Regions from separate parts of the Streptomyces sp. Xyl84 genome, predicted to be linked through region 2. Evidence: riboswitches for the same ligand, from Rfam matches in the RefSeq annotation. Region 2 holds a riboswitch; each other region holds the start of a gene.

What was found. A riboswitch is a leader RNA that binds a small molecule or an ion and turns the genes downstream of it on or off. The one in region 2 is predicted to bind S-adenosylmethionine.
Region 1: another riboswitch for S-adenosylmethionine. It lies ahead of thrC (threonine synthase); the one in region 2 lies ahead of AC6I72_RS23135 (aminotransferase class V-fold PLP-dependent enzyme).
Region 3: another riboswitch for S-adenosylmethionine. It lies ahead of AC6I72_RS33610 (amino acid ABC transporter permease); the one in region 2 lies ahead of AC6I72_RS23135 (aminotransferase class V-fold PLP-dependent enzyme).

Annotation. Positions count from the first base shown of each region.
Region 1 is NZ_AP029182.1:4,012,656-4,017,115, reverse strand. It holds gene groL (chaperonin GroEL) at 1-733, opposite strand, end outside; gene AC6I72_RS17500 (cold-shock protein) at 1,127-1,330, opposite strand; gene AC6I72_RS17495 (MoaD/ThiS family protein) at 1,762-2,037, opposite strand; gene thrC (threonine synthase) at 2,034-3,326, opposite strand; SAM riboswitch class I at 3,344-3,517, opposite strand; gene AC6I72_RS17485 (glucosyl-3-phosphoglycerate synthase) at 3,741-4,460, shown strand, end outside.
Region 2 is NZ_AP029182.1:5,337,206-5,341,665, forward strand. It holds gene qcrB (cytochrome bc1 complex cytochrome b subunit) at 1-105, shown strand, start outside; gene trpD (anthranilate phosphoribosyltransferase) at 255-1,319, shown strand; SAM riboswitch class IV at 1,403-1,519, shown strand; gene AC6I72_RS23135 (aminotransferase class V-fold PLP-dependent enzyme) at 1,699-3,060, shown strand; gene AC6I72_RS23140 (Lrp/AsnC family transcriptional regulator) at 3,159-3,440, opposite strand; gene AC6I72_RS23145 (rhomboid family intramembrane serine protease) at 3,437-4,189, opposite strand; gene AC6I72_RS23150 (hypothetical protein) at 4,345-4,460, shown strand, end outside.
Region 3 is NZ_AP029183.1:414,536-418,995, reverse strand. It holds gene AC6I72_RS33625 (hypothetical protein) at 1-440, opposite strand, end outside; gene AC6I72_RS33620 (hypothetical protein) at 518-1,000, opposite strand; gene AC6I72_RS33615 (winged helix-turn-helix domain-containing protein) at 1,383-2,426, shown strand; SAM riboswitch class IV at 2,651-2,759, shown strand; gene AC6I72_RS33610 (amino acid ABC transporter permease) at 3,117-4,097, shown strand; gene AC6I72_RS33605 (amino acid ABC transporter ATP-binding protein) at 4,094-4,460, shown strand, end outside.

The sequences.
Region 1 (4,460 bases), 1.3 Mb from region 2:
GCGGCTTGCCCGACTGCATGACCTTCTCCAGGAGCGGGAGCAGGTCCTTGACCGAGGAGATCTTGGAGTTGGCGATGAGGATGTACGGGTCCTCGAGCACCGCCTCCATGCGCTCCATGTCGGTCGCGAAGTAGGCGGAGATGTAGCCCTTGTCGAAGCGCATGCCCTCGGTGAGCTCGAGCTCCAGACCGAAGGTCTGCGACTCCTCGACGGTGATGACGCCTTCCTTGCCGACCTTGTCCATGGCCTCGGCGATCAGCTCGCCGATCTGGGTGTCGGCAGCGGAGATGGAGGCGGTGGAGGCGATCTGCTCCTTGGTCTCGACCTCCTTGGCCTGGTCGAGCAGGGCGGCGGAGACGGCCTCGACGGCCTTCTCGATACCGCGCTTCAGGGCCATCGGGTTGGCACCGGCGGCCACGTTGCGCAGGCCCTCGCGGACCAGGGCCTGGGCGAGCACGGTCGCGGTGGTCGTACCGTCACCGGCGACGTCGTCCGTCTTCTTGGCGACTTCCTTGACCAGCTCGGCGCCGATCTTCTCGTACGGGTCCTCGAGCTCGATCTCCTTGGCGATGGAGACACCATCGTTGGTGATCGTGGGCGCGCCCCACTTCTTCTCGAGGACGACGTTGCGACCCTTGGGGCCGAGCGTCACCTTGACGGCGTCCGCGAGCTGGTTCATGCCGCGCTCGAGGCCGCGCCGCGCCTCCTCGTCGAACGCGATGATCTTGGCCATGTGAAGTGGTCCCTCCAGGACTGGGGGTGATTCCTTCGGACCGCGCCCGCGCCCGCGACGGACGGCTCGCCGGCCTTGTGGTTCCTTGCCCCACACGGCCTGCGGGCCTCACCGACCCGGTCCTTCGTTGTCACTCTCACCTTCAGAGTGCTAACGCCAATGATTAGCACTCGGCATGCCCGAGTGCAAGGTCCGCCCGCGAAGCGGGCTCGATGAGGGGTGGTGGTCGGGTGACGGGAGGGCGCGCGCGCCGGGGGTGCGCGCGTACCGGATCAGCCGGGGACGAACGGGGGCCGTGCCGGTCGGGCGGGGCGGCCGGGCGGGGCGGCCGGGCGGGAACGGACGAAGGGCCCACACCCCCGTGGGGGTGTGGGCCCTTCGTGTGACGTACGTTCAGGCGGTGACGCGAACCATGTCGGCCTGCGGGCCCTTCTGACCCTGCGAGATCTCGAACTCGACCCGCTGGCCCTCTTCCAGCGTGCGGTAGCCGTCCATCTGGATCGCGCTGTAGTGGACGAAGACGTCCGCACCACCGTCGACCGCGATGAAGCCGTACCCCTTCTCCGCGTTGAACCACTTGACGGTGCCCTGAGCCATGCCTAACTCCCCTATTACTGGCCCTTGCACAGATCCGCACTTCGCGGATCCGGGTCAGACCTCACCCCCCGTGGATCGGGGGCGTGCGCCGGAACGCGTCGACCGCGGCTGAATGTATCTGTCCAACTGCCGTCTGCAACAGGTCAATCGGACGAGAATTCCGGGCGGGAGCGGTCCGGAATGTGACGAGAATTCAGTCGATCCCCGGGCAAGTCGGGCCCCACAAAGCACGACAAATGCCGCAGAATACCCGCGCATTTTGGCTGCTTCTCATCGGCGGGCGGCAGGAATCAACAGGCGCTCATCCCGAAGATCAGGGGCGCGTTCCCCAACTCTACCGCGCTCAATCACATGGAATTGCCCCCTCCGCTTCTCTCGCGGAGGGGGCAATTCACGGCACGCTCGGTGAGCGCCATTACCTACGGTAATGGTCAGCCGCCGGCGACCGCCGGGATGATCGAGACGCCGGCGCCGTCCGGGGTCGCCGTCTGGAGGCCCTGCTCGAAACGCACGTCGTCGTCGTTGACGTAGACGTTGACGAAGCGGCGCAGCTTGCCCTGGTCGTCCAGCACGCGCGCGGCGATGCCCGTGTGGTTCTTCTCCAGGTCGGAGATGACATCGGCGAGCGTGGCGCCCTCGGCGCTCACCTCGGCCTGCCCGCCGGTGTAGGTGCGCAGGATGGTGGGGATGCGAACGGTCACGCTCATGATGCGAGGCCAGCCTCTCGGAAGGAGTCCAGGGTCGGGCGGATGGTGGCGGTCAGACCGGTGCCGGCCACCGCGTCCAGGGTCTTCAGGCCGTCACCCGTGTTCAGGACGACGGTGGTCTTCGTCGGGTCGAGGACGCCGGCCTCGATCAGCTTCTTCGTGACACCGACCGTCACACCGCCCGCGGTCTCCGCGAAGATGCCCTCGGTGCGGGCGAGCAGCTTGATCGCGTCGACGATCTGCGCGTCCGTCACATCCTCCACCGCTCCGCCGGTGCGGCGCGCGATGTCCAGCACGTACGGCCCGTCGGCGGGGTTGCCGATGGCGAGGGACTTGGCGATGGTGTCCGGCTTCTGCGGCCGGACGACGTCGTGCCCGGCCTTGAAGGCGGTGGACACCGGCGAGCAGCCCTCGGCCTGCGCGCCGAAGATCTTGTACGGCTTGTCCTCGACCAGCCCGAGCGCGATCAGCTCGCGCAGGCCCTTGTCGACCTTGGTGAGCTGCGAGCCGGAGGCGATCGGGACGACGATCTGGTCCGGCAGCCGCCAGCCGAGCTGCTCGCAGATCTCGTACGCCAGCGTCTTGGAGCCCTCGGCGTAGTACGGCCGCAGGTTGACGTTGACAAAGCCCCAGCCCTCGCCGGCCGGGTCGCCGATCAGCTCGGAGCAGAAACGGTTCACGTCATCGTAGTTGCCCTCGATGCCGACGAGCTCGCCGCCGTAGACCGCGGCCATGACGACCTTGCCCTGCTCCAGGTCGTGCGGGATGAACACGCACGAGCGCAGGCCGGCGCGGGCGGCGGCGGCGCCGACGGCACCGGCCAGGTTGCCGGTGGAGGAGCAGGACAGGGTGGTGAAGCCGAAGGCACGGGCGGCCTCCAGGGCCTGGGCGACGACGCGGTCCTTGAAGGAGTGCGTCGGGTTGCCGGAGTCGTCCTTGACGAAGAGCTTGCCGGCGTCGACGCCGAGTTCGGCGGCGAGGTGGTCGGCCTGGACGAGCTTGGTCCAGCCGGGGTTGAGGTTCGGCTTGCCGGCCACGTCGGCGGGGACGGGCAGCAGCGGGGCGTAGCGCCAGATGTTCGCCGGACCGGCCTCGATCCTCTTGCGCAGTTCCTCGGTGTCGTAGCCCGAGAAGTCGTAGGCGATCTCCAGCGGGCCGAAACACTCCTCGCAGGCGAAGACCGGGCCCAGCGGGACGCGGTGACCGCACTCGCGGCAGCTGAGCGCCGCGGCGGGGCCGAGGTCGACGGAGGGGGTGTCGGTGCTGGTGGCAACTGTCTGCACAGCCATGGAGGCGAGGCCCTTTCTCCTCATCTTCCTCACGACGCATCTCGCCGTGAGACGGATTTGGCACCTTCCCTAGCCGGGAGCCCCGCGGTGGCGAGCGGACGGCTGACGTACAGCGATCCGTCGGTACGAGACCGGCTGGAGGGTTGCCGGGGCTTCATCGGGCCGTGTCCCTCTGCCCCTCTGGATGAGCGGTATTCGGTTGAGGTCCTGCTGTTGTGTCCCGCTGCGCGATCACGCGGTGGCAGGTCGCGGCGACCCCGGCATGCGAGCGTCGTCCGCGTTGTTCAAGACTGTAACCGACGGCCAGGACGGGGCGAGACGGTCGTCCGAACCGCGAGACAGATCACACGATGATGTGATCCGGGCCGGGCAGCGGGCCGCGGCGAGCCGAGCAGGAGTGAGGAGTCACCGACCGTGCTGGAAGAAGTCGAGCGCTGGCTGAGGACACGGTCCTGGTCCGTCGCCGATCGGCCGCTCGACGGCGTGCTGGCCGCCAAACGCGCGAGCGGCTCCTCGGTCAGCGTCGTGCTGCCCGCGCTGAACGAGGAGGAGACGGTCGGCGACATCGTCTCCGTGATCCGCCGCGACCTGATGGCGCGGACCCCGCTGGTCGACGAACTCGTCGTGGTCGACTCCGGCTCCACCGACCGCACCTCGGCGGTGGCCGCCGCGGCGGGCGCCCGGGTGGTGCACCGCGACGCGATCCTCCCCCGCATCCCCGCGGTGCCCGGCAAGGGCGAGGTGCTGTGGCGCTCGCTGCTGGTGACCCGCGGGGACGTCGTCTGCTTCGTCGACGCCGACCTGCGGGAGTTCTCCGCCGACTTCGTCACCGGCATCGTCGGGCCGCTGCTCACCGATCCGGAGGTGCAGCTGGTCAAGGCGATGTACGACCGCCCGCTGGGCACCGCCGCCGGGCAGGGCGGCCGGGTCACCGAGCTGATGGCCCGGCCGCTGCTCAACATGCACTGGCCGCAGCTGGCCGGATTCGTGCAGCCGCTCGGCGGTGAGTACGCGGCCCGCCGCTCGCTGCTGGAGCAACTGCCGTTCCCCGTCGGGTACGGCGTCGAGCTGGGCATGCTCGTCGACGCGCTGCACCTGGTCGGCCTGGACGCGCTCGCCCAGGTGGACGTCGGC
Region 2 (4,460 bases):
CTGCGCGCCAAGCTCAGCAACGCGTACTTCGGTGAGGACAGCCAGATCGCGAAGCCGACCGTCGAGGAGTACAAGGAGATCACGAGCGGCCACGGCCACCACTGATCACTTAACCCTGAGCGTCGCCACGCCAGGCCGAAGGGCCCCGTCCGAACCCCGGACGGGGCCCTTCGCCGTGCCCGGGGCTGGATAGGGTGGACACCGGTACGAGAGATAGCGTCCGGGAGCCCCGGGCACCGATTCAGGAGCGGCTTATGAGCGCTGTGACCCCCGCTGGAGGCGACACCGCGGCGGGCCGTTCCTGGCCCCGGATACTGAACGGTCTGCTGGAGGGCCGGGACCTGGTCGCCGACGACACCGCCTGGGCCATGGACCGGATGATGGGCGGCGAGGCGACCGACGCCCAGATCGCGGCCTTCGCGGTGGCCCTGCGCGCCAAGGGCGCCACCGTCGAGGAGATCACCGGCCTCGTCCGCACGATGTACGAGCACGCCAACGTGATCCAGGTGCCCGGCGCCACCGTCGACATCGTCGGCACCGGCGGCGACGGCGCCAAGACGGTGAACATCTCCACCATGTCCTCGATCGTCGTCGCGGGCACCGGCGCGAAGGTCGTCAAGCACGGCAACCGGGCCGCGTCCTCCGCCTCCGGCGCCTCCGACGTCCTGGAGAAGCTCGGCGTCAACCTCGACCTGACGCCGCGGCGGGTGGTCGAGGTCGCCGAGGAGGCCGGGATCACCTTCTGCTTCGCGGTGAAGTTCCACCCGGCGCTGCGCCATGTGGGCGCCGCCCGCGGGCAGTTGGGCATCCGCACGGTGTTCAACCTGCTCGGTCCGCTGACCAACCCGGCCAAGGTGAAGGCCCAGGCGGTCGGTGTCGCGGTGGCGCACGAGGCGCCGATCGTGGCGGGCGTCTTCGCCGAACGCGGCAACTCCTCCCTGGTCTTCCGCGGCGACGACGGGCTCGACGAGCTGACCACCACCGCGACCTCGCGGGTGTGGGTCGTCCGGGACGGCAAGGTCACCGAGGAGGCCTTCGACCCGCGCGACGTCGGCCTGGACCTGGTGCCGGTGGAGGCGCTGCGCGGCGCGGACGCCTCCTACAACGCCGAGGTCGCCCGCCGGCTGCTGGAGGGCGAGAGCGGCCCCGTACGGGACGCCGTCCTGCTGAACTCGGCGGCGGCCCTGGTCGCCCTGGAACCGGGCCGGGGGACGCTGGCGGAGCAGATCCGGGCCGGGATGGAGAAGGCCGCCGAGTCGATCGACTCCGGGGCGGCCCGGCGCACGCTGGAGCGCTGGGTGGCCGCCAGCAACGCCTGAGCCGTGCGGTGCGACGCGGGGCGCGGTCCACGATCCGGACCGCGCCTTGCGCCCGGAAGATCGTGTGGCAAGATGTTGGACCAGGTCATGAGTGACAGCCATGTGGCCCCGGCCGGCTGTCCGGCAACCCTCCGTCCGTGGCGGGGTGCCCCGGGTGAAGACCAGGTCGTAGGCAGCGAGGTCTACGGCAAGCGCGGACCCCTCGCATCACCAGGGGTCCTGGTCGTACGAGGGAGCCTTCCGTGAGCAACCGAATGCGTTAGGGCGACCGGCCCCGAGGCCGCAGAGCCCCGCCTCCGCACACCTCTTCTCACTTCACCACGCTGGAGCCCTGTCCGCTCGCGTGGTGGATTCAGCCTGCTCTCACGGGAGTTCACCCATGTCTGTCTCCACCCTTGCCGCCGACCAGTCCGTTTGTGCCCCGCTGCCCGTTCTGGGACGGGATGTGACCGTTCCGCTGGTCACCGGCGGCGAGGTCACCTACGCGGCCCTCGACTACGCGGCCAGCGCCCCCGCGCTCCAGCGGGTCTGGGACGACGTGGCCGCGTACGCCCCCTACTACGGCAGTGTCCACCGCGGGGCCGGCTACCTCTCGCAGCTCTCCACCGACCTGTTCGAGAACGCCCGGCGCACCGTCGCCGAGTTCCTCGACTGCCGCGCGGACGACCAGGTGGTGTTCACCCGCTCCACCACCGACTCCCTCAACCTGCTGGCCCGTGCCGTCCCGGACGACTGCCGGGTGTTCGTCTTCGAGACCGAGCACCACGCCTCCCTGCTGCCCTGGCGCGACGCCCAGGTGACCTACCTCAACGCCCCGCGCACCCCGGAGCAGGCCGTTGCGACCCTGGAGCGGGCGCTGGCCGAGCGCGAGCCCCACGGCCCCGCCCTGGTCTGCGTCACCGGCGCCTCCAACGTCACCGGCGAGCTGTGGCCGGTGCGGGAACTGGCCGCCGCCGCCCACGCGCACGGTGCCCGGATCGTCCTGGACGCCGCCCAGCTCGCCCCGCACCACCCGGTGTCGGTCAAGGACCTCGACGTCGACTGGGTCGCCTTCTCCGGGCACAAGCTGTACGCCCCCTTCGGCTCCGGTGTGCTGGCCGGGCGCGCGGACTGGCTGCGCGAGGCCGAGCCGTACCTCGCGGGCGGCGGCGCCAGCCGCCGGGTGACGCGGCGCGCGGACGGGGGAGTGGACGTGCAGTGGCACGACAGCGCCGCCCGCCACGAGGCCGGCTCGCCGAACGTCATCGGCGCCTACTCGATCGCGGCGGCCTGCAAGGCGCTGACCGAGGCCGGGTTCGACACGCTGGTGGCCCGCGAGCGGTACCTCATCGCCAAGGTGCGCGACGGGCTGGCCGGAGTGCCCGAGGTGAAGGTGCTCTCCCTGTTCGGGGACGACGCCCCGCGGGTCGGTGTGCTCTCCTTCGTGGTGGCGGGCTGGAACAGCTCGCACTTCGCCGCCGCGCTCTCCGCCGAGTACGGCATCGGGGTCCGCGACGGCCTGTTCTGCGCCCACCCGCTGGTGCGCACCCTGCTCGGCAGCGACCCGCAGACCCAGGGCGAGTGCGGCGCCCCCGAGGCCGCGCCCGGCGAGAAGTCCCTCAACGCCATCCGCGTCAGCTTCGGCGCCGGCACCCCCGACGAGCACGTGGAGCGCTTCGTGGCGGCGGTGCGGGAACTGGTGGCCGAGGGCGCGAAGTGGACGTACCGCACCGAGGACGGCCGCTGCGTGCCCGCCGTGTGAGGCCCCGCGTCCCGCGGGCGGTGACGAGCCGGTGCCGAGGCGGCGGAGTGCCGCGGGCGGTGACGGCGGACGGCGTCCCGGAGGCGGCGGTCAGGCGGTCAGGAGTCCAGCCCGATCGCGAACGCCGCCTCCAGGTCGTGCTGCGAGTACGTGCGGAAGGCGACGTGCGTGTCCGTGGCCTCCACTCCGGGGATCTTGCTGATCCGGCCGGGGATGATCTCCGCCAGGTCCTCGTGCCGGGCCACCCGGACCATGGCGATCAGGTCGTACGTGCCGGTGACGGAGAAGACCTCGCTCACGCTCTCCAGCGAGGCGATCCGCTCGGCGATCTCGGGGATCCGGTCCACACTGGTCTTGATGAGGACGATCGCGGTGATCACGGCTGGTTCTCTCCCTCGGGGGCCGGAGCAGGGGTGGCCTTCACTCTAGTCGGCCGTCCGGACCTGGCCCACGCGTAGCCGAAGCCGAGCGCGAAGCCGATGACGTGGGCCAGGTAGGCCACGCCGGGTCCGTCGGGGGCCCGGCCGGCGGCCAGCCACTGCAGGGCGGCCCAGAAGGGCAGGACGACCCAGGCGGGCAGGCGCAGCGGCAGGAAGAAGAGGAACGGCAGCACGCTGGTGACCCGGGCCCGGGGGAACAGGTAGAGGAAGGCGCCGAGGACCGCCGAGATCGCCCCCGACGCCCCGACCAGGGTCTGGCCGGAGTCCGCGTGGGCGCCGGCGTACCCCAGCAGGGCCAGGTAGCCGCAGCCGACGTAGAACAGCGTGAACTGGACGCGGCCCATGCGTTCCTCCGTCAGCGCGCCGAAGACGTGCAGGAAGAGCATGTTGCCGAGCAGGTGCACCCAGCTGCCGTGCACGAACAGGGCCGTGGCGGGGGTGAGCGCGGCCCGGGCGGAGCCCGTGAACAGGTCGGCGGGGATCACGCCCCAGCGCCGGAAATAGGCCTGCTGGGCCTGGAGCAGGGTGTCCCCGGTGCCGTGGGCGGGGACGAGTCCGGCGGCCGGGCTGATCGCGAAGGCGGCGCAGCACAGGACGATCAGGGCGGTCGTCACCGGCGCCGGTGTGGACCGCACCGCCCTGAGTGCCCTGACCGTCCGGGCGGCCACCGCGTTCCTGGAGCTGATCATGTGTACAGAGCATGACGTAACAGGACGCATCCGCACACACCGCCTCGCCGCCGTGGACAGCCGGGCGCCGAGTGGCCTCCAGGCCGTAGGGTTACGAGCCGGCGCACCGGGGAAGCCGGCGCGTCGCGGAATCCGGATGGAAAGTGAGCAGCCCGATGACGGTTCCCCTGCCGACCGCCACGACGCGGTGGCGCTGCACCCTCTGCGGCAACCTCACCCGTTTCGACGTGACGCGCTCGTCGAAGGTCGTCGAGTACGTCCACCTCGACCT
Region 3 (4,460 bases), on a different replicon from region 2:
TGCGCGGACAGAGCCGGTGGCTTGGCCTGTGCGCGACCGGCGGTGGCGGTGGACGGAGGTTCGTCGCGAGGCACGTGATAGCCCCAGGTCCGGGCCGCATCGGGGTCGGTGACACCGTAGCGCCGGAACATGACCGAGTACTGGAGGGCCCGCACACCCGTGGCGGGGGCGTGACTGACGGGATAGGTGAAGCCGAACTCGCGCATGCACTCGCGCACCAGCGAGGCCGCCACCCAGTCGTACCGCGCGGTCTGCGCCGGAGTCAGCATGTACCGCTCGATGGGCAGGTGCAGGGACCGGACGTCCGCGCCGGGGGCGTGCGTAGCCGCGGGCGGGACCTCCTGTCCGGGCTGGGCGCGGCCAAAGGTGCATGCCGTCGTGAGGGCCAGGAGGAGCGCGCACAGCGCGACGGGCCGGCGGGCGGAGCGGAAGTACCCCATGGTGTTGTCTCCTTGCCGGGCGGGGCCGCCGGTGGTGCACGGCCCCGCACCAGATCACATCAGCCGAACGGACTGGGTCAGTGGCCCACGCCCGGGCAACGGGTGTGATCCGAAATGGCTATGGAGGCCTCGTTGTTGCGCAGGTACGTCTTGAGGTTGCCGCCCTTGCCGGGGCTGAGCCAGTTCGAGTCCCCCTGGAAGTCCGTCGAGTACCAGATGCCGACGTTGCAGGCGGAGGAGGCGTTCTCTGCGGAGGCCGCGTTGTTGCGCACCGGCTGACCGGCGCCCGCCGAGCCGTACCCGTCGTCGTGGAACGTGGCGCCGCTGAGGTTGCGCACGGCGTTGGACGTGGACTTCCAGACCGCGCCCTCGGCCCCCGGTGAGTAGTAGAGGCAGAAGAAGTACGGGCTGGTCGTCCCGCACCGCACGGGCGCGCTGTTGGTGTTCCAGCCGTCGATCCTGTCGCTCGTGGCGCTGGACTGCCCGGCCAGGACACCGACCAGGGCGAGTGAGGCAGCGGCCGCTGTCCCGAGCCGCGCGACGATGCGCTGTGCATGCATGTGGGTTCCTCGTTTCTCCTCGCGCCCTGACGAGGCGCGAGAGGGATCAAAGACGGTCCTGAAAGGGGGGGCGGAGCGGTTCACGGCTGCCCGGGTGGCAGCCGTCGACGCCCGCACGGGCAGGCGCTACCCCACCGGCCGGTGCCGTTTCCTCCGGCCGGAACGGGGGCCTTGCCGGGCCCGCTCCATCAGGATTCCTCCGACGCCCGTGGCCGTTCGAGGAGATTCGGGCTGCGCCGAATAGCGGACAAACGGCCTGCCCGGCCGGCTCGCTGGGGGGCTGCCGGCGAGCGGGCGGTTGCCGTCCTGATTCGGTCTGGACCGGCCCGGGAGATTCACGAAGGATCACCCTCGGCTCTTTCGCACCGGGCAGGGGGGAAGCATGGTCTACCGCATTCACTTCACGGTCGAGGACCTGATGAGGACCCGGGTGGCGCAGCCCTCGCCACTGATGGAACTGGCCGCCGCGGTACGCACCCTGCAGAGCCGCAGCCACCCGGTACGCTTCGGAGCCTGGAGACGAGCCGCCTTCGCCGGCTTGGAGCCCATGGCCCGGATGGTCCTCGACCTGATCCCGCCAGGGGGCTGGGCGCCCACGTTCCTGAGCTCCGCGGGCACGGGCGAGCCGCACGAGCTGCTGGACCGGGCGCGCGCCGCACCCCGTTCCCGGATCCGCGAGGACCTGGCCCACATAGCGGAACAACAGCCGCTCCCGCCGTGGGCCCGCCACCTGGCCGACGACTGCGACCTGCGGCGACGGCTCCACGAGAGCCTGGATCACGTCTACGACGTGCTGCTGTCCCCCCACTGGGCCCATGTCGTCGGCGAAGCGACGGCCGACCAGGGGATACGGATGCGGCATCTGCTCACCGGCGGAGTGGAAGCCCTGTTCGCCTCACTCGACCCACGGCGGATCCGCTGGACGGCACCCGTCCTGGAAGTCGCCATGGCCTCCGGTTTCGACGGCGACCTGCACCTCGAAGGCCGAGGGCTGCTCCTCGTCCCTTCGGTCTTCGGAGCGGGCTCGCCCGCCATCGACATCGACGCCGAACCGCAGCCCGTGGTGAGGTACCCCGTCGGCCACGACTCGGCACCGCCCTTCACGGTGCCGGTCCGCCCGGCCCCGTCCGCAGCACACACCTCACTGAGTTCACTGCTGGGCAGGACCCGCGCCTCCGTGCTGTACGCCATCGCCCAGCACCCCGGTTGCTCGACCAAGGAACTCGCCGCTCTCACGGGCATGACGCCCCCCAGCGCCAGCGAACACGCGACCACCCTGCGCGCGGCCGGACTGATCAGCACGGTCCGGCACCGCAACACGGCACTCCACAGCCCCACCGCCATGGGTATCGCTCTGCTCAACTCCCCGACTCACAGCGGCTCAAGTCCTGTCCGGGATGATCTGATGTCGCTCGATCGTGGGTGACAGGACGGTTCCCCGCGCGCCATGTCCGGGCAGGCGGGATGGCGGGCATCGAACGGATGCCGTACGCGACAGAGCGACGGCCCACGGGGCGAGCCCGGGCGGGCCGGAGCGTCGGCACGACCGGAAGGACCGAGGGGCCGGCACTCCCGGCCCGGGGACCGTTCCATCTGATGGACCGGCGTTGACATTCGTCCGGGTCATTGTCTTAACTACGTGCCCAGAACGGTCATGAGTGTCAGCGACAAGCCCTGGCTGGCTGACCGGCAACCCTCGCACCGCGGTGGGGTGCCCCAGGCGACGACCAGACCGATGAGACATCGGTAAGCGCGAGGCCCCCGGGGCCGGAACAGTGACGGTGACGCCATGTACGCAGCTCCCAGGACGGCGACACGCCGCCCGCAGGGCTGCGTACAGCCGTACCCGGCCCCCCTCGTCGCCGATCGCGCCATCGATCTGCTCCGCGTGAACAGCGCACTGTGTACCGCACCGGGCGACAGCGCCCGCTGCCGGGGCTGACACCTCCCCGCAGCGCCCGCTGCCGGGGCTGACATCTCCCTCAGCCCCCGCCTCCACCGACCGACACCGCCCGCGCGGTGTGCCGTCGTCCTCCACGCCCCGGTGCCTCGCCGTCGTCCGCGCCTGCGCGCGCCGCCGCGCTTCCGGGGTGTTCCCACCCAGCCGGAGCCCACCATGAGTGAACCCCCTGGCGCCACCGTCACCCTCGCCGAAGCGCCGGCCGCCGACGGACGTCAGCAAGCCCTCACCGCCCAGCGAGTGCTGCCGCTACGACGGCCGGGACGCTGGATCGCCACCGCGGCGGTCCTGGTCCTGGTCGCCCAGTTCGTCCACGGACTGGCCTCCAACCCCTTCTACCAGTGGGACCGCTTCGGCTACTGGTTCCTGCGGCCGAACATCCTCGAGGGACTCCTCATCACCTGCGAAGTCACCGCCTACAGCGCGGTGCTGGGCCTCCTCGGCGGCATCCTGCTGGCCGTCGCCCGGCTGTCGAGGAGCCCGGTGCTGCGCGCGGTCAGCTGGACCTACGTCTGGGCTCTGCGCTCCATCCCGCTCATCGTGGTGCTGATCTTCCTCTACAACTTCAGCGCCCTGTACAAGACGCTGAGTGTCGGAGTCCCCTTCGGCCCGGCCTTCCTCACCTTCGACGAGTCCCGGCTCGCCACCGACATGGCCGTCGCCGTCGTCGGCCTCAGCCTCAACGAGGCCGCCTACGCCGCCGAGGTGGTACGCGGCGGCATCCTCTCCGTCGACCAGGGCCAGCACGAGGCGGCCACCGCGCTCGGGCTGCCGAAGAGCTACCAGTTCCGGAGGATCGTCTTTCCGCAGGCGCTGCGCTCGATCGTCCCCAACTACGTCAACCAGCTCATCGGCCTCGTCAAGGGCACCTCGCTGGTCTTCTACGTCTCCCTGCTGGACCTGTTCGGCACCGCCCAGTCCATGGGCTCCACCTACCCCGGCGACATCGTGCCGCTGCTGCTGGTCGTCACCGTCTGGTACCTGGTCCTGACCAGCGTCGTCTCCGTTCTCCAGTTCTACGTCGAGCGGTACTACGCCCGCGGTGCCACCCGCGGCCTGCCGCCGACGCCGCTGCAAAGGCTCCGCACCGGTCTCGGTGACCTGCGGACCCGCATCCGCCGGGAGGCCGCCGTATGACCGCCAGGACGCCCGAAGCCCCGGCCGCCGTCGAGCCCGCCACCGTGGAAGTGCACGACGTGCACAAGTGGTACGGCCCGCACCGGGTGCTGAACGGCATCGACCTGACCGTCCGCCCCGGTGAGGTCACCGTCATCCTCGGCCCGTCCGGCTCCGGGAAGTCCACCCTGCTGCGGGTCATCAACCACCTGGAGCAGCCCGAGATCGGCTACGTCAGCATCAACGGCGAGCTGATCGGCGTGAAGCGGCAGGGCGAGCGGCTGAGGGAGCTGAGCGAGAGGGCCATCCTCACCCAGCGCGCCCGGATCGGCTTCGTCTTCCAGAACTTCCACCTCTTCCCGCACCTGACCGTCCTCGACAACG